4 regions of the Brevibacillus sp. FSL L8-0520 genome follow, and region 1 is predicted to be linked to each of the others. Evidence: riboswitches for the same ligand, from Rfam matches in the RefSeq annotation. Region 1 holds a riboswitch; each other region holds the start of a gene.
What was found. Region 1 has a riboswitch for S-adenosylmethionine ahead of NSQ24_RS22915 (ABC transporter permease). Riboswitches for the same ligand answer to the same signal wherever they lie in the genome.
Positions count from the first base shown of each region.

Region 2: linked by a shared signal. The riboswitch ahead of metH (methionine synthase) and the one ahead of NSQ24_RS22915 (ABC transporter permease) in region 1 are both predicted to bind S-adenosylmethionine.
Region 3: linked by a shared signal. The riboswitch ahead of NSQ24_RS16655 (homoserine dehydrogenase) and the one ahead of NSQ24_RS22915 (ABC transporter permease) in region 1 are both predicted to bind S-adenosylmethionine.
Region 4: linked by a shared signal. The riboswitch ahead of NSQ24_RS17215 (aminotransferase class I/II-fold pyridoxal phosphate-dependent enzyme) and the one ahead of NSQ24_RS22915 (ABC transporter permease) in region 1 are both predicted to bind S-adenosylmethionine.

Region 1 is NZ_CP150171.1:4,677,262-4,681,473, reverse strand. It holds gene NSQ24_RS22920 (multicopper oxidase family protein) at 1-1,927, shown strand, start outside; SAM riboswitch class I at 2,354-2,458, shown strand; gene NSQ24_RS22915 (ABC transporter permease) at 2,575-3,507, shown strand; gene NSQ24_RS22910 (ABC transporter permease) at 3,512-4,212, shown strand, end outside.
Region 2 is NZ_CP150171.1:2,197,616-2,201,827, reverse strand. It holds gene metH (methionine synthase) at 1-1,694, opposite strand, end outside; SAM riboswitch class I at 1,796-1,896, opposite strand; gene NSQ24_RS10930 (YjcZ family sporulation protein) at 2,096-2,200, shown strand; gene NSQ24_RS10925 (AraC family transcriptional regulator) at 2,368-3,228, shown strand; gene NSQ24_RS10920 (hypothetical protein) at 3,325-3,804, shown strand; T-box leader at 3,847-4,095, shown strand; gene argS (arginine--tRNA ligase) at 4,153-4,212, shown strand, end outside.
Region 3 is NZ_CP150171.1:3,336,093-3,340,304, forward strand. It holds gene glpK (glycerol kinase GlpK) at 1-810, opposite strand, end outside; gene NSQ24_RS16655 (homoserine dehydrogenase) at 912-2,162, opposite strand; SAM riboswitch class I at 2,248-2,362, opposite strand; SAM riboswitch class I at 2,466-2,577, opposite strand; gene NSQ24_RS16660 (saccharopine dehydrogenase C-terminal domain-containing protein) at 3,206-4,212, shown strand, end outside.
Region 4 is NZ_CP150171.1:3,454,635-3,458,846, reverse strand. It holds gene NSQ24_RS17230 (hypothetical protein) at 1-927, shown strand, start outside; gene NSQ24_RS17225 (DUF5665 domain-containing protein) at 1,003-1,338, opposite strand; gene NSQ24_RS17220 (pyridoxamine 5'-phosphate oxidase family protein) at 1,489-1,947, shown strand; SAM riboswitch class I at 2,040-2,157, shown strand; gene NSQ24_RS17215 (aminotransferase class I/II-fold pyridoxal phosphate-dependent enzyme) at 2,252-3,415, shown strand; gene NSQ24_RS17210 (aminotransferase class I/II-fold pyridoxal phosphate-dependent enzyme) at 3,412-4,212, shown strand, end outside.

The sequences.
Region 1 (4,212 bases):
CGTTACGAGCGGCTGGCTGTTTGTAGAGGGAACGGTCAAAGCGATTATCCCGCTGACGTTGCTTTCTCAATTGTATTTGACGGTAACGGTATGGCCCCGGTTAAAAAGCTTGCGGGACTCCGGTGGAGATGCACCGACGACGGAAGCGTTGCGCACAGTGGCTCATCCATCCGTACTGCTGTCCTTTTATGCGGCAGCGCTCGCATCCGGCATTGCTGCTTTCAGCACCGTCTTTGCCCAGCCTGTTCTGCCCGGCCCGTTTGAGGTCGTTCAACGGATGATGCTGGTTGCGCTCCTTTTGCTTGTGCCGGCGATTTTTGCAAGAAGAAGGTACGCGAAGGTTGTACGGGGGGAACCGCTTCAGCGCGGGCTTGTTTACAGGATGGTCAACTTCGTTGCTGCTGGTACGCTAACCGCCGTGGTCGCAATCGCCATCCTTGTATCAAACGTACTGGCGGGAGTGCAAGCCTCCAAGCTGCCGGAAGCATCCGACATGATGAATCACGACCGGATTGACGAAGGGGGCGGCGCGGCTACACGGATGTCTGCAGGCTCCGGGCATCATCGTCATGAGCAGCATGGCGCTCATCATCAAACCGGCACGGGGACAGTTGAAGTAGCAGCTCTGACCGGAGATATTTCCGCTCCTGCCGATGTGAAGTTCGAACTGGTGGCACAGCAAGAGAAGATACCGCTTGCGTCTGGAGCCGTGATCGATGCCTGGACGTATAACGGCGAAATCGCTCCCGAGCTCAGGGTGAAGCATGGCGATATGGTCGAAGTGAAGCTGATCAATAAAGATATCGATAGCGGAGTGACGATTCATTGGCATGGCTATAACGTGCCGAATGCAATGGACGGCGTGCCGGGGATGACGCAAAATGTCGTGAAACCGGGGCAATCGTTTACTTACAAGTTTCGGGCCGAGCAGGAAGGGACGTACTGGTTCCATTCTCATCAGCAAGCGTCGGAGCAAGTGGTGAAAGGGTTTTTCGGCACGCTGATTGTCGAGTCGAAGCAGGACGCGGAAACCTTTGACGAACAGTTTACCGTCATCAACCATCGCTGGACGACCAGCCAAGGGTATAAACATGCCTTTGGAAAAGAAGACGGTTGGCAAACGAAGCAGGTAAAGCCGGGGAAGAAAGTAAAGCTGAGAATCATCAATACGCATAAGCTTTCACAAAAATATCTTCTGCAGGGGACCGATTTCCGAATCACGAGCATTGACGGGATGCGGATTCAAGACCCGCAGCCATTGTCCGATCAAACAGCGTTGCGGCTTGGTTCGGGCGGCAGATACGACGTGACCTTCACGATGCCGGACCGTCCCGTTCTCTTTAAACTCGGCGATTACAAGAACACGAGCAATCCTGGCATCATTTTTTATACCGAAACCCCTCCGGAGGAACCGATCTTCAAGGCGGAATCCGCCGAGTTCGACCCGTCCGATTACGGTAAGCCCGTCACAAATGACGTCACGGCAGCGAAAAAATTCGATCGGGAATTCCAAATGATTCTCGGAAACGAGATGGGATTTTACAACGGCACGTTTCATTTTTTGTGGACGATCAATGGAGAGGTGTATCCCCGGGTGCCGACTTTTGTCGTCAAAGAAGGCGATAGCGTCAAAACGACCTTTGTGAATAAAAGCTTGACCGAGCATCCGATGCATTTGCATGGGCATCATATGACGGTTTTGAAGAAGAACGGCGAGAAGGTGAAGACTCCATGGCTTACCGACACGTTAAACGTGCTGCCCGGCGAATCGTATGAGGTCGCATTTGTCGCGGACAATCCGGGCATGTGGATGGACCACTGCCATAACCTGGATCATGCGGCGACCGGCATGATTTTGCATCTTATGTATGATCATGTGCGGGCTTCTTATGAAGTTGGGACGAGGACTGGGAATTTGCCGGATTAGGCGATTGACTCCATGATGATAATGCCATATAAGGTTAAGAAAGAAAGGAAAGTGATGATATTGCTGTATTTATTTTCTTTCTTTACATTTCTTTTTTTAATAGGAGCATTGAAAAGTTTCTTTAGTTCTATCGAGTCTTTGAATAACTCCAATTTGACAAGATTTAAAAAAGCAGCAAACACATGTATAGTGTTTGGGATATTATTTGTTCTTTTTCTATTGATCACTATTGCTTTTATATTTATTACATTCCAGTAAGATAGAAAGTAACTATCGTCAGATCTCGTAAATTGATTTTTTTGTCCATTTCTATGAAAGCTGTAACAAATAAACAAAAATCAAATGCACTAAAACCGCATTGACATATCCAAGTAAAATGATAAGATAAAAAAGAATTTAGTGAATGAAATTTAACTTCATAAAACATTCTTATCGAGAGTGGTGGAGGGACTGGCCCGATGAAACCCGGCAACCTTGGTCTGATGGACCTTACGGTGCTAAATCCTGCGGAGTTATTCTGAGAGATAAGAAGGTGGGAACCGTACAAATCGCCCCTCTTCTTTCTGGAGAGGGGCTTTCTGTATGTATAATCCATAGTATTCGTATTTATTTACTTAGTATTACAATTGCACAAAGGAGGAAACAACGTGCTTCATTATGCGGTCAAGCGTGGCTTTCTCATGCTGGTTACGCTGTGGATCATTGTCACGGTGACGTTTGTGATCATGCACCTGATTCCGGGCGACCCGTTCGCGTCTGACGCCAAAATGCTTCCGGAAGAAGTCGTGAAAAACATGCGGGCCCAGTACAACCTGGATGAGCCGATCCCTATGCAGTACCTGCTCTATCTGAAAGGCTTGGTGCAATTTGACCTGGGGCCGTCCATCCAGTCCAAGACAAGGGACGTGAACACGCTGATTGCGGAGGGCTTTCCCGCCTCGGCTGTTCTGGGGCTCCAGGCGTTTCTTGTCGCGCTGGCAGGTGGGATCACAGTCGGAATCGTCGCGGCGCTCTACCAAAACCGGGCGTTGGATTTTCTGTCCATGTTCGCGGCCATCGTCGGGATTTCCGTCCCCAGTTTTATTCTGGCACCGCTGTTGATCAAATACATGGCGGTCAAATGGGAGCTTTTGCCCGTCGCGGCTTGGGGGAGCTGGGAGCATTCGGTTCTTCCGACGCTTGCGCTCGCCATCGGGCCGCTTGCCATTATCGCCCGATTCGTACGAGCCAGCATGCTGGAAGTCTGGCAGCAGGAATACATAAGCACGGCGGAGGCGAAAGGGCTTGGCACCTTTTCCATCGTCGTCAGACACGGGATGCGCAATACCATACTGCCGGTGCTTACCTTTGTCGGTCCGCTGTTTGCCAACCTGATGACCGGAACCTTTGTGGTGGAAAAGATTTTCGCCATTCCGGGGCTTGGCAAATACTTCGTGGAAAGCATTTTTAACCGCGATTATCCGGTCATTTTGGGAATGACTGTTTTTTACAGCTTTGTGCTCATTTTTACTTTGTACATCATCGACCTGCTGTACCGGGTGATTGACCCGCGCATCAGATTGACGAGCGGAGGGAGATAGCGTTATGGCCAATCAGGCAACACAACTGGATTCGCTGTTTCGACCTGTCGACCCAAGCCGGCTTGCCGGGGAAGAGCGGGAACGTCCCAGCCTCGGGTATTGGCAGGAGGTATGGCAGCGGGTATGCCGCAACAAGCTGGCGATACTCGGGTTCTTCCTGCTCGCGGCGGTGGTGGCGCTCTCGATCTTCGGACCGATGCTCGTTCCTCACAGCCCGCATGAGCAGTCGTTGACGCAGGGGAATCTGCCGCCCTCGGGCGAGCACTGGTTTGGAACGGACGATCTGGGCCGGGACATGTGGGCGCGTACCTGGATGGGCGGCCGCATCTCTTTGTTTATCGGTGTGGTGGCGGCGGCCATCGACCTGGTAATCGGTGTGTGCATCGGCGGCATTTCCGGATACATGGCAGGAAGGAGCAGGCTGGGTGACCGAGTGGACAACATCCTGATGCGGCTGGCTGAAATTCTCTACAGCATCCCGTATCTGCTGGTGGTGATCCTGCTGATGGTCGTTCTGGAGCCGGGACTCGCCACGATCATTATTGCGCTTTCGCTGACCGGCTGGGTGGGCATGGCCCGCCTGGTCAGAGGACAGCTCATGCAGATCAAGCGGCAGGAGTTTGTGCTGGCGGCAGAAAAGCTGGGCACCTCCCATGCCAAAATCATCATCAGGCATCTGCTGCCCAATACGATTGGCGTGATCAT
Region 2 (4,212 bases), 2.5 Mb from region 1:
AGACCAGCGACTGTCGTATGGTAGAGGAAAACGGCATTCAGCACTTCCCGACCTGCGGCCGGAAGACCAAACGACACGTTGCTGACGCCGAGAATGGTCTTGCACTCGGGCATCGCTTCTTTGATCAGGCGAATGCCTTCTACTGTCGCCTTGGCAGAGCCGATGTACTGTTCGTCTCCTGTACCGACAGGAAACACGAGCGGGTCGAAGATGATGTCCCGCGGATTGACGCCAAACCGGTTTACCAAAAGGTCATAGGAGCGTTTTGCCACTTCCAGCTTTCGCTCGGCGGTGACAGCCATGCCGGTCTCGTCGATAGTTCCGACGACAACTGCGGCCCCGTATCTGTGGATCAAGGGCACGACTTGCTCGAACCGTTCGAGCCCGTCTTCGAGGTTGATCGAGTTGAGAATCGCTTTCCCTTGGGAATATTTCAACCCCAGCTCCATAACGCGCGCATCCGTGGAATCGATCATGAGAGGCGCCTTTACTTTTTTCACAATATATTGAAGGAATTTTTCCATATCGCCGTACTCGTCGCGGTCCGGGTCGGCCAGACAAATATCGATGACATGAGCCCCCCGCTTCACCTGTGCCCTTGCGATATCGGAAGCCTCCTCGTATTGTCCGGCTGCGATCAGATCGCGAAATTTCTTGGACCCGATGACGTTCGTGCGCTCCCCGACCAGCAGCGGGCGGTTGTCCTGTTCCACGTAGACGACATCGATCCCGGACACGGCGCTGACTGCATGCTCTTGCCGGGCACGCGGCTTGCAGTCTTTCAAGGCTTCGGCCATCGCCCGGATGTGGTCGGGCGTGGTTCCGCAGCATCCGCCCGCCACATTGAGCCATCCTTGCTCGGCAAATGCCTTGACTTTTGCCGCCAGCCCTTGCGGAGTTTCGTGATAGTGGCCGTTCTCGTCCGGGAGACCGGCATTGGGATAACAGCTCACGGCACAGTCTGCAAGACCGGATAGCGTGCGGATATGGTCGCGCATGAACTCGGGACCGGTCGCACAGTTCAGCCCGATGCTGACAGGCTTGAGGTGCTCAAGCGAGACGTAGAACGCTTCGATGTTTTGTCCCGCCAGCGTCGTGCCCATCGGCTCAATCGTCCCCGAAAGCATGACCGGCACTTCCGTCCCCAGCTCATCAAAAGCCTTGCGTATGCCGATGCCGCCCGCTTTTACGTTCAGCGTATCCTGCGAGGTTTCCAGAAGCAGCACATCCGCTCCCCCGATCAAAAGCCCTTTTGCCTGGCGGTAATACGACTCGACCAGCTCGTCAAAGGTGACCCCGCCCGTCAAAGAAAGCGTCTTGGTCGTCGGGCCCATCGCCCCTGCCACAAAGCGAGGCCACTCAGGCGTGGAATAGGCATCTGCGGCCTCGCGAGCGATTTTTGCAGCGGCGATGTTGATCTCCAGGTCCTTTTCCGCCACGTCATACTCGGCCAGGACGATGGACGTAGCGCCAAATGTATTCGTCTCGATAATATCGGCACCCGCCTCCAGGTACTTTTCATGGATCGAGCGGATGACGTCCGGCCGGGTCAGGTTCAACAGCTCGTTACAGCCGTCGTATTCCTCTCCGCCGAAGTCCTCGGCAGTCAGGTTGGCTTGCTGCAGCATTGTTCCCATCGCGCCGTCCAGTATCAGAATTTTTCGGTAAAGCTGTTCGCGAAAATTCGGTTTCATGGCAGACTCCTTTTCTCAAAGCAGATCATCTCAGATAAACAAAAAACCTCTTCTGTGTGCAGAAGAGGATTTGTCCGCGAATACGATACGCCTGACGCATCCTCTCATCTTTCAAAGCACACGGCTTTGCTGGAATTGGCACCTGAAAATTCCGGTTGCCGAGGCTTCATCGGGCCAGTCCCTCTGCCTCTCTGGATAAGAGATGTCGCTTTTTTATTCGATTCGTTCCAGTAATTGCAAGGTTTGAAAGTATCTTAACACCCCCCCTCCCCCGCGTCAATGAAGAAATTGTCCGTATCCACGCAAGTCCGGCGCCCATATTTGCCCCATATAGTCAATCGCCCACACTCTTCATGACTCCCGTGTATAGACTAAAGCATATCGGAAAGGAGGAAAACGACATGAGTACATCCTACTGCGGAAACAATATCTTCGGTGACAGCTTCGCCCTAGTGCTCGTTCTGTTTATCCTGCTGGTCATCGTAGGGTGCAATAACGACTGCTAAGCAGCTGCTTGAAAAAGGGGCCTGGAATCCAGGCTTCTTTTTTCTTGTCCAACAGGTGCACTTTGAAGAAATCAAGCAATCACTTGCCAAATCGGCACAGATTATCAAAAAACATCGTCTTCCCGGCTGTACAATAGGAGTAGCACATCTGGGAAATGGAGGCAGGTATGGATCACTACGAGCGGATTCAATGCGCAATCGAATTTATCGAAAAGCATCTTCAAGAGGAGGTGAATATCGCGGATATTGCCGCGGAAGCCTGTTTTTCCGCCTTTCATTTTCAACGGCTGTTTCAAGCGATCTCCGGTTTTTCGGTTCACGAGTACATACGAAAAAGAAGGCTGAGCGAGGCCGCCGTTTTGTTGAAACAGACGCAAACAAGCATCCTTGATCTGGCTATCGCCTGCCAGTACGGCTCCCAGGAGGCGTTTACCCGTGCTTTTGAAGCTACTTTCGGCATCACCCCGGCCAAGTTCCGAAAGGCGAACATACCTATTTTCCTGCAAAAGAAGCTGGATTTTTTGGATGATCAAAAACGAGCAAAGGGAGAAATAAGCATGAACAAACCAAACATTGTGCAATTAAACAGCATTGCCATCGTCGGGTACGCCTACAAGACAAATCTGAACAACAAACGCTACTTTGAGGACATTCCCCGCTTCTATGCCGATTTCGGAAGGAATGGACACTATATGCGGATTCCCAACAAAGCCGCCCCTGACATGGCATACGGCATTTCGTGCGATTTCCAGGATAACGGCGACTTTACGTTCATCGTCGGCGAAGAGGTAAAAAACTTGGATGGCGAGCTGGAGGATGGCTTTGTCCACTGTCTGCTTCCGGCAGGGAAATACGCCGAATTCAGGGTGATCGGCTCTGTCCAAAATACAAGAACCTATATTTACGGCACCTGGCTTCCGAATTCCAACTACGAGCGAAGAGAAGGACCTGATTTTGAAATAACCGATGTCCGCCAGTCCGTGTACCCGGATCAAATGAAAATAAAAATTTACATACCGATCGACTAGTGTTCCAGCTCCAGTCCGCCCGCTGTCCCCGCTCATTGTCAATCCATGCCCCTTTTGCTATGATGAGGTCGAAGCCAAGCAAAGGAGCGAAACGCTTTGGATCCACTACACCCTTGTGACAAGCACGAATTCCTATCGCGTATCGAAACGGTAAAAGAACTGGAACAAACCGACTTCGAGACATATTCTGTCGTGAAAGACAGCGAAAATGGCCAACACTATCTCCGGTATTCCTTTACACATATCAATCTGTCCGAAGGGGGCAGGCGCGACGAATTCGACCACTTCCTGCCGCTTGAATCGGACGATGTTCTCGCGATTCTGTTCGGAGAGCAGGCTTATCAGTTTCCGGACAACTGGAAAACCGCCTATCTTCGCAGCGGCACGGATGAGCGGCTGATGCCATTCGACCCGAGTGAAAATCACGATCTGGAAAAGGACGCGGAGGCGGAGTTGGCTTTGCTCGAGAAGCTGCAGCAGTTCAAGCAGCAATGGAATGCTGCCGAAGACAAAGAATCGCTGACCCGCGACCTGTTTCGCGATCTCGATGCGATCATAAAAAAAGCGGATGATTGAGTTGCGAAAGCCGCATCCTTTTCGCTATAATGGATGAATCATAAAGGATCGATGATGAGGAAAGTACTCCGTCAAAATGCCCAAGCGAGCCGGGGATGGTGTAAGCCCGGTGCAGGATGGCGGCAGGAATCGCACCTCGGAGATGCTGTCTGATTGCCCGGTTTATCTCTGGAGCAAGTAAGGCAGCCGGGTCTGCCCGTTATCGCAGAACAAAGCGGCTGTGCTGCCCGAAATGTAAAGGCTGCATGGCAAAAAGAGTGGCACCGCGGGAGAATACCTCTCGTCTCTTGATCAATCAGAGACGCAGAGGTTTTTTTATTTTTCATGATGAAGGGAGTTTGCATCACTATGAGTTACAAGCATCAAGTGGCTGAGATGATTTCTGCAGCCCTTTCCAAGCAAGGCGTA
Region 3 (4,212 bases), 1.3 Mb from region 1:
AAAACAGCCGGTGCCGTATGTATTTTTGGCCATGCCCCGCTCGAAGCAGGCTTGCCCGAACAAAGCGGCCTGCTGGTCTCCTGCCGCCCCCGAGATCGGAACCTCGACGCCAAAGAACAAATCCTTGTCGGTTACCGCATACACCTCCGAGCTGCTTCTCACCTCAGGCAGCATCGCACGCGGGACATCGAGCAGAGCCAGCAGCTCATCGTCCCACTTCAAATCAAAAATATTGTACATGAGTGTGCGCGACGCGTTGGTATAGTCGGTCACATGCGCCCGGCCGCCGGACAGCTTCCAGATCAGCCACGTGTCAATCGTTCCGAACAGGAGGTCGCCCTGCTCCGCCAAAGCGCGGGCGCCTTCCACATGGTCGAGAATCCATTTTACTTTTGTGCCCGAAAAGTAAGCATCGATCAGCAGACCGGTCGTATCCCGAAACAATGGGTCGTATCCCTTGCTTTTGAGCTCTTCGCAAATTCCCGCTGTCTGTCTCGACTGCCAGACAATTGCGTGATAGATGGGCACTCCGGTATGCTTGTTCCACACCACGGTCGTCTCGCGTTGATTGGTGATCCCGATGGCTGCCACTTCCTGCGCCGAAACATTGTGGCTGGCCAAAACCTCGCCGATTACGCCGACGACCGATGACCAGATGTCCAGGGCATTGTGCTCTACCCATCCTGGCTGGGGAAAGAGCTGGGGAAATTCTTTCTGGGCCATCCCGACGATGCTTCCTTGCTTGTCGAACAAGATGGCCCGGGAACTGGTCGTCCCCTGATCGATTGCGAGCACATACTTTGTATCCATGAGCTTCCTCCTTCTACCGCGGGATACGGGCACCCTTTTTCTCCTCTATTAGGGGTGAAACCGGATGCGGTCTATATCCCGAAGCATTGGGCCGTCTCCGCTCACAACACGGGAAACTCTTCCGCCCTGATGCCGAAATCGCGGTGCAGCGCCTTCTTGTGCTCCTCTGCAAAACCGCTGGCAATCATGCCGATGCGCAAGACGCTCGCCCAGTCATATTGTATTCGCTGTTTTTCCACGAGAACTCCTGCCCGATCCAAAAAATGCGTGACTTGATCAGGCGTTCCCCGCAACGCTTTACTTTCCAGATAGCAAAAGCACCGCTTCTCCCCGGCTTCCCGATTGCCTGCCGGCTCGCTTTCCTGCCAGACCGGCTGAGGAGTGAAGCGCTGGGTCAGCAAATAGGCCAGATCCTCCACCACAGCGCTTGCTGTCGGAAGCTCGCCTGCCCCTTTGCCCATGAACAAAAGGTCGCCGACGATATTGCCCGACACCTGCACGGCGTTGTAGGCATCCTGCACCTGCGCGAGTGGGTGATCCAGCGGCAGAAGCGTTGGACGGACGGAAAGCTGTAGACCGCCCCCGGCCTTGGAAGCCTTGGCCAGCAGCTTGATCCGGTACCCCAATTCGCGGGCGAGGCCGATCTGTCCGAGATGCAGCTTTTCAATCCCCTGCCTCTCGGCTGCATGCAGCGGCAGCGATTCACCAAATACGAGCTGGGCGAGGATGTACGTTTTGTACAAGGCATCCCAGCCCTCTACGTCCGAGGCGGGGTCCGCTTCGGCGTAGCCCAGCTCCTGCGCCTGCTTCAGCACTTCGGCGTAGGGAAGCTTTTCCTGTTCCATCCGCGTCAGGATGTAATTCGTCGTCCCGTTTAAAATGCCGCTGACCGATACGATGTCATTAGTCCGGAGAAACTGGCGCAGCACGCCGAGAATCGGAATCCCTCCGGCTACGCTGGCCTCGTACGCGAGCTGAACGCCGTGCCGATTGGCTAGCCGCACCAGCTCCGTTCCGTGCTTGGCAAGCAGCTCCTTGTTCGCGGTGACGATGTGACAGCCCTTTTCAATCAGTGCACGGACATAGCCGTATGTCGGCTCGACGCCGCCCATCACCTCGACGACGATGTCCACGTCCGACGCCAGCACTTCTTCAAACCGGGTCGTGATCAGATTGTTCTCAATCGGTACAGACCGCTGCTTTTCCGCATTGCGGACCAGCGCCTTGACCACCTCGACACGTCTGCCCAACCTGTCCGACAGCTTTTGCTGCTGAGAGCGGATCGTTTTCAAGACGCCGCCCCCCACCGTCCCTACGCCAAGCAATCCTACTTTTACCACACTTGCACTCATGTACTCCACCTCTTTTTCTCATTTCAAACATAAAAAAGGCCTTCTTCCGTTTAAGAAGAAGGCTCGCGAGCTACAGGGGGCCTCCTTCTCATCTGCCAAGACATACTGCTGCTGTCTTGCAGGAATTGGCACCTTGCCACAAACTGCGTGACGGTTGCCGGGCTTCATCGGGCCAGTCCCTCCACCTCTCTGGATAAGAAAGAAGTTATGAAGTTGCGATAACTCAAAAACATTTGATCATACAAATAAAAAACCTTCTCCCGTTAAGAAGAAGGTTGGCATCCGGAATGGACGTACTCCCGCTTCTTATCTGTCAAGACTGTCATCAGTCCTGCAGGAATTGGCACCTTGTCACAAACTGCGTGACGGTTGCCGGGCTTCATCGGGCCAGTCCCTCCGCCTCTCTGGATAAGAACAGTATTTTCCTGTTGGCAACATTGTAAGGAATTCGGTTTGAGCCGTCAACCAGATATTTCCGACATTTCATCTTCGGACAATTCCTTTCATTTTTGAAAAGAAAGGTTTCTCATTTTTAATAAGGTGTTCTCATGCAGGTGATGGCGCACCAACAGACATTTCCAGCACTTTGTTTTGGTTTTTGCTTTCTCAATAGTGAGAATAATGGTACTGCCGATGCTCCTTCATACTGCACAGGAAGCAGCCGGTCATTTGGTATCATTCTTGCATATATTTTCAGAAAAGTCAGAGTATAATTCCCTTTTTCCATTCGCATGGGACGTCGGGTGCGTCGAATATACATGAATAAAAGACGCTCCACTCTGACTTTTTCAGCAGGAAGGAGGTGCTTTTTTTTGAGTAGGCTGCTGCCTGTTTTGATCCACGATCGTCCCACTTAGCTTCGGTTTCTACTATGATCTGCCCGTGTGCAGAAGGAGGGTGTTTGGATGAGACTTCGTCCGCGTGAACCAATCGATGTTGCGACACAAGTCGCGGTATTTCCTGCTACGATCGATCTGCATTTGCAAAAATGGCTGTTTCGAATGCGAAGATAGAACGTTTTCCAAAAATGGAAGGAGGACTCTATGCGAGTCGCTATTTTAGGAGTTGGCGGTGTAGGACAAGTAAGCGCGTGTGAAATCGTGAAATCGAAGTATTTGCAAAAACTGGTGCTGGCAGATATATCGATCGGCCCGGCTGAAGAGCTGGCTGCCGAGCTGCGCCGGGAGACGGATGTGGAAATCCAGGTAAAACGTGTCGACGCACGCGATGTATCGAGCGTCCAATCTATTTTGACTGACATTGACGTACTGCTGCATATCGGCTTGCCGGAAAACAACTTTGAAGTGATGAAAGCGTGCCTGAACACGAAAACCCATTATATCGACACGGCTTCCAGCGGCCCGCAATGGCTCCGCAAGCAGCTAGCCTGGACCGATAAATTCAAAGCGGCAGGCATTCTCGGAATCATGGGGCTTGGGTGCGATCCCGGCTTCTCCAACATCGCGGCGCGGTACGCTGTGGATCAGTTGGACGAAGTCGATGAGATTTTGATTCGCGACGGCGACAATTCCGTCGTCGACTACGACGGCTTCTGCTCCTTCTTCAGTCCGCAGACAGCCATTCAGGAGTGTTTGGCCAAACCGAACTTCTGGACGGCTGACAAGGGTGAACAATACTTGCCTACTCCCTTTGCCAACAAAGAGGAGTTCGAATTCCCCGAGCCGATCGGCTGGCTGGACTGCTACAACGTGGAGCACGAAGAAGCGACCACTCTTGGCGAGACGATTGGCCGCGCAAAAGGGTGCAAATACGTGGACTTCAAGTACGCCCTCCATCCCGACTTTGTGAATACCCTCAAGGTGCTGAGCTATCTGGGACTGGACAGCGACGAAGAGATCGAGGTCAAAGGCGTCAAGGTAGCGCCGCGCGATGTAGTCGTGACGACCATGCCGAAACCGGCCGATCTCGCCGGAAAAATCCACGGATACTCCTCCGTCGGCGCACTCGTCAAAGGCAAGAAGAACAACAAGCGAAAAGAAGTTTACGTCTACACGATCGCCAATCACGATGAGGTTTACTACAAGACGGA
Region 4 (4,212 bases), 1.2 Mb from region 1:
ACCAAAGTCGTGGTTGTCAAGCCAAATGGCGACAGCATCGAAGTCGTGCCAACGGCCAACGACAGCTTTTCGGTGAGCTTTGCGGCCACTGTGAGCGCGACTCCGCAATACGCGACAGTGAAAGCTTACGTCAACGACAAACTGGTCGATACCCGCGAAGTGCGGATCAACTCGGGAACTGTTGTAGATTCCGATGTTTTGATTCATACGCAGGCTGTTTTGGATAGCAAAAAGGGTGAATTGAAAGTAAACGGCATTGTAAACCTTACGGCAGGCAAAGTAGTCGTGACCTATGACGGAGACAAGAGAGGCGCCGGCGTGAAAAAGCTGTGGGACGGTGTCGGCTCCTATTCAGTCACCATGAAGGATGTAGAGGCTGACAAAGGGAAAGTATTGATTGAGGTGTACAAGGACGGCAAGAAGCTTGATTCGGAATCCGTCGATCTGCTTGTTGTCAACAAGCCGGATAAACCGACCAAGCCGGAAACGCCGAAGCCTGCCCAATACAAAATTACCGGAACCGCCAAGCTTGACGCCAAAGATAAGGAAATTGAAGTAGAAGGGGAAATCGCAGGATTCTCCAAAAACCAAAAAGCGAAGCTGTATGTAATCGCTCCGGACGGCAAAAAACACGAGGTCAAGATAGACGATGACGGGGAGTTCGAAGTGGAGCTCTCTTACAAAAATCGTTCTTACAGCGCCAAGTCCGTCCATCTGGAAGTAGTCGTTGACGGGAAGGTCGTAGCACAAGCTGACATTCCTCACGGTACGCCAGTAAACGAAGTTGATGACGATAAAGATAAAGATAAGAAAAAGAAGGACAAAGACAAAAAGCATCCGAACGGAAATGCGTATGGCTACTGGAAAAAGCATGGCCATGACGATGACGGAGACGATGACGATAACGACGATCGCGACAACGACTAATCCGTTGCATTCTTGAGCGGCCACGAATGGCAATCTTCTTTCTGCTCCGGGCAGCTTGCCAATCATTCCATTTGACTAGGGCTGACGGTAGGTGGAGACATAATCCATCAGTTGGCTGATGTAGTCCCCGATGATGGGAATCGAGAGGAATTTGCTCAGGACGGAACCGAGAATGGCCAGTACGATGGCTGTTCCGATCGTCAGTCCCAGGCCCCGTGCCAGACCTGCCAGGAAATTGATCCAAAGCAGCTTGCGCGGGGCTGTATAATTTTGAATGACATCTGCCAGACGGATATCCTCTAAAAACATGGCGATTTTGTCCATCCGGTCATTTAATTTGCGTGCCTCCTGAATTTCTTCGAGGAGCTGGTCAATCTTTGACAACAGGCGGTCTGTGGGGCTTTGTGACATCTGGTTTCTCCTCCTGTCTCCTATGGTTACCAGTTAAGTAACAGTGTAGGGAAAAAAAGGGGAAGAATCAAGCGCATGCCGGAAAGGTTTGCCTATCTCTTCCTTGGCGGGTACAATAGACGTACAAAACTTACACAAGGAGGCTTCGGAATGGCTGAGACCGTATCCCAAACGCTTTCGGAGGAACTGTTCGGGTTGTTGCAGCAGGAGCGGTTTATCACATTGGGCACCATTGACCATGAGTCTGGGGCGCCATCGCTCAGCTCGCTTTCCTGGACGTTTGCGGCATCGCCGCAAGTCATCCGGTTTGCGGTAGACAACCGTTCACGCATCTTGACCAATATCGCCAAGCAGCCACAAGTGGTTCTGCATTTGATTGGTGCTGGCTCTTCTTATGCCATTAACGGAAGGGCTGTATTGAAGAGTGAGCGGATGGAGGAGGTTCCCCTGAAGCTGGCGATGGTGGAGGTTACCATTGAGGCGGTGCGTGATGTCATGTTCTACGGTTCCCGTATCTCCGTAGAACCGCAGTATGAAAAAACATATGATAAAAATGCGGCGGCGAAGCTGGACAATCAGGTGATGACAGCACTGCGCAAAGCGGAGTAACAGAGAAAACGGGTGAAAACGAAGAGGAAATATCTGTTGACAATCACTCGATATTTCCGTTAGTATTAGGATCAACAAATTGAATAGCAAACTTCTTATCCAGAGAGGCGGAGGGACTGGCCCGATGATGCCCGGCAACCAATTTTCCTGTTAACAGGACGATACTGGTGCTAATTCCTGCAGAGCAAATCATGCTCTGAAAGATGAGAAGGGTTTGCTTGCGGCGACGTAAACAAAGCCTTCTTTTCAAAAGAAAAGAGGGCTTTTTCATGCCCTCAACATCAAAGCAGAGGGAGAGATTGCTATGCATCTGGAAACGAAACTGGTACAGGCGGGGGTAGGTCGTGATACGATCACGGGCGCGGTAAGCTTCCCGGTTTACTATGCGACCGCTTACCGCCACCCGTCTCTTGGTCAAAGTACCGGATACGATTACACCCGTACGGCCAATCCGACACGCAAGGTGCTGGAGGAGGCGATCGCAGAGGCCGAGTGCGGTGATGCCGGTTTTGCCTGTGCTTCCGGGATGGCAGCGATTCACACAGTCATGGGACTTTTTTCTCAAGGCGACCATTTGATCGTTTCGCTTGATTTATACGGTGGGACATACCGTCTTTTTGAGCAGGTCCTTTCCCGCTACGGGCTCCAGTTCAGCTATGTTGATCTGCGCGATCTTCAGGCATTTGCGGGCGCGATCCGTCCGGAGACAAAAGCCGTTCTCATCGAGACGCCGACAAATCCGCTGATGCAAATAACGGATATCGCTTGCGTAGCCGGGATCGCCAAACGAAGCGGTTTGCTGACCATCGTGGACAATACCTTTATGACGCCGTACTATCAGCGTCCACTGGAGCTGGGGGCAGATCTGGTGCTCCATAGCGGGACGAAATATCTTGGAGGCCACAATGACGTGCTGGCTGGCCTGATTGTGACAAAAGGCGCTGAGTTGTCTGAAAAGGTCCGGTTTTTGCACAACTCCATCGGTGCAACCCTCGGCCCACAGGATTGCTGGCTGCTGGTCAGAGGCATGAAGACGCTCGCTTTGCGTATGGAGCGACATCAGAGCAATGCTCTCCAGGTTGCGCGCAAACTGCGGGAGCATCCGGCGGTCACCGATGTATTCTATCCGGGATTGGACGATCATCCCGGCTACGAGATTCAGAGCAAACAGGCGACCGGTTACAGCGGCATGGTGTCCTTCCGCGTTCGCTTCTCTGCTCAGGTGGGGCCGTTTTTGGAAAACTTGCGCATCATCTCTTTTGCGGAGAGTCTGGGAGGCGTCGAGTCTTTGTGCACGTATCCGGCGACACAGACTCATGCCGACATTCCGCAAAAAATTCGAGAATACGTCGGGGTCTGTGATCGTTTGCTGCGATTGTCGGTAGGAGTTGAACATCCGGATGATTTGATTCATGATTTGATACAGGCTCTCGATGCAAGTCTGGTAGCGGAAGGGTGTAGACGATGAAATTTGCCACGAAACTGCTTCACGGGACATCTTGTTTCGATCCGGTGACCGGTGCGGCATCCACGCCGATTTACCAGGCATCTACGTTTCACCAAGCGGATTTGGACCGTCCGGGCGCATACGACTATGCGCGGTCCGGCAACCCGACCCGGCATGCATTGGAAGAGGCGATTGCCGTCCTGGAGGGCGGTGCGCGGGGATTTGCATTTGCTTCCGGCATGGCCGCGATTTCCAGCGTGTTTATGCTGTTTTCCGCGGGCGATCATGTTGTCGTGGCAGAAGATGTCTACGGCGGAACGTATCGCTTTTTGACCAAAGTGTTGTCCCGCATGAATATTGACGTTACGTTCGTGGATACGACCTGCGTAGAGGCAGTGGAGAGAGCCGTCACTCCTCGCACTCGCGGGATCTACCTGGAGACACCTTCTAATCCGACGTTGAAGGTGACAGACATCGCAGCTGTCTGCCATATCGCAAAGGCCAAGAATATCATAGTCATTGTCGACAATACGTTTCTGACCCCGTACTACCAGCGTCCGCTTGAACTCGGAGCAGATATCGTCATCCACTCAGCGACGAAGTTCATCGGCGGCCACAGCGATGTCGTTGCAGGGCTGGCTGTTACCAAGGATGCTGAGCTGGGTGAACAGCTTTACTTTATCCAAAACGGCATGGGAGCGGTACTCGGAGCGCAGGATTCCTGGCTGGTGATGCGCGGGCTGAAATCGCTGAAAGCCAGACTGGATGTAAGCACCCAAACAGCGGAAAAGATCGCTCGATGGCTCGCAAATCATCCT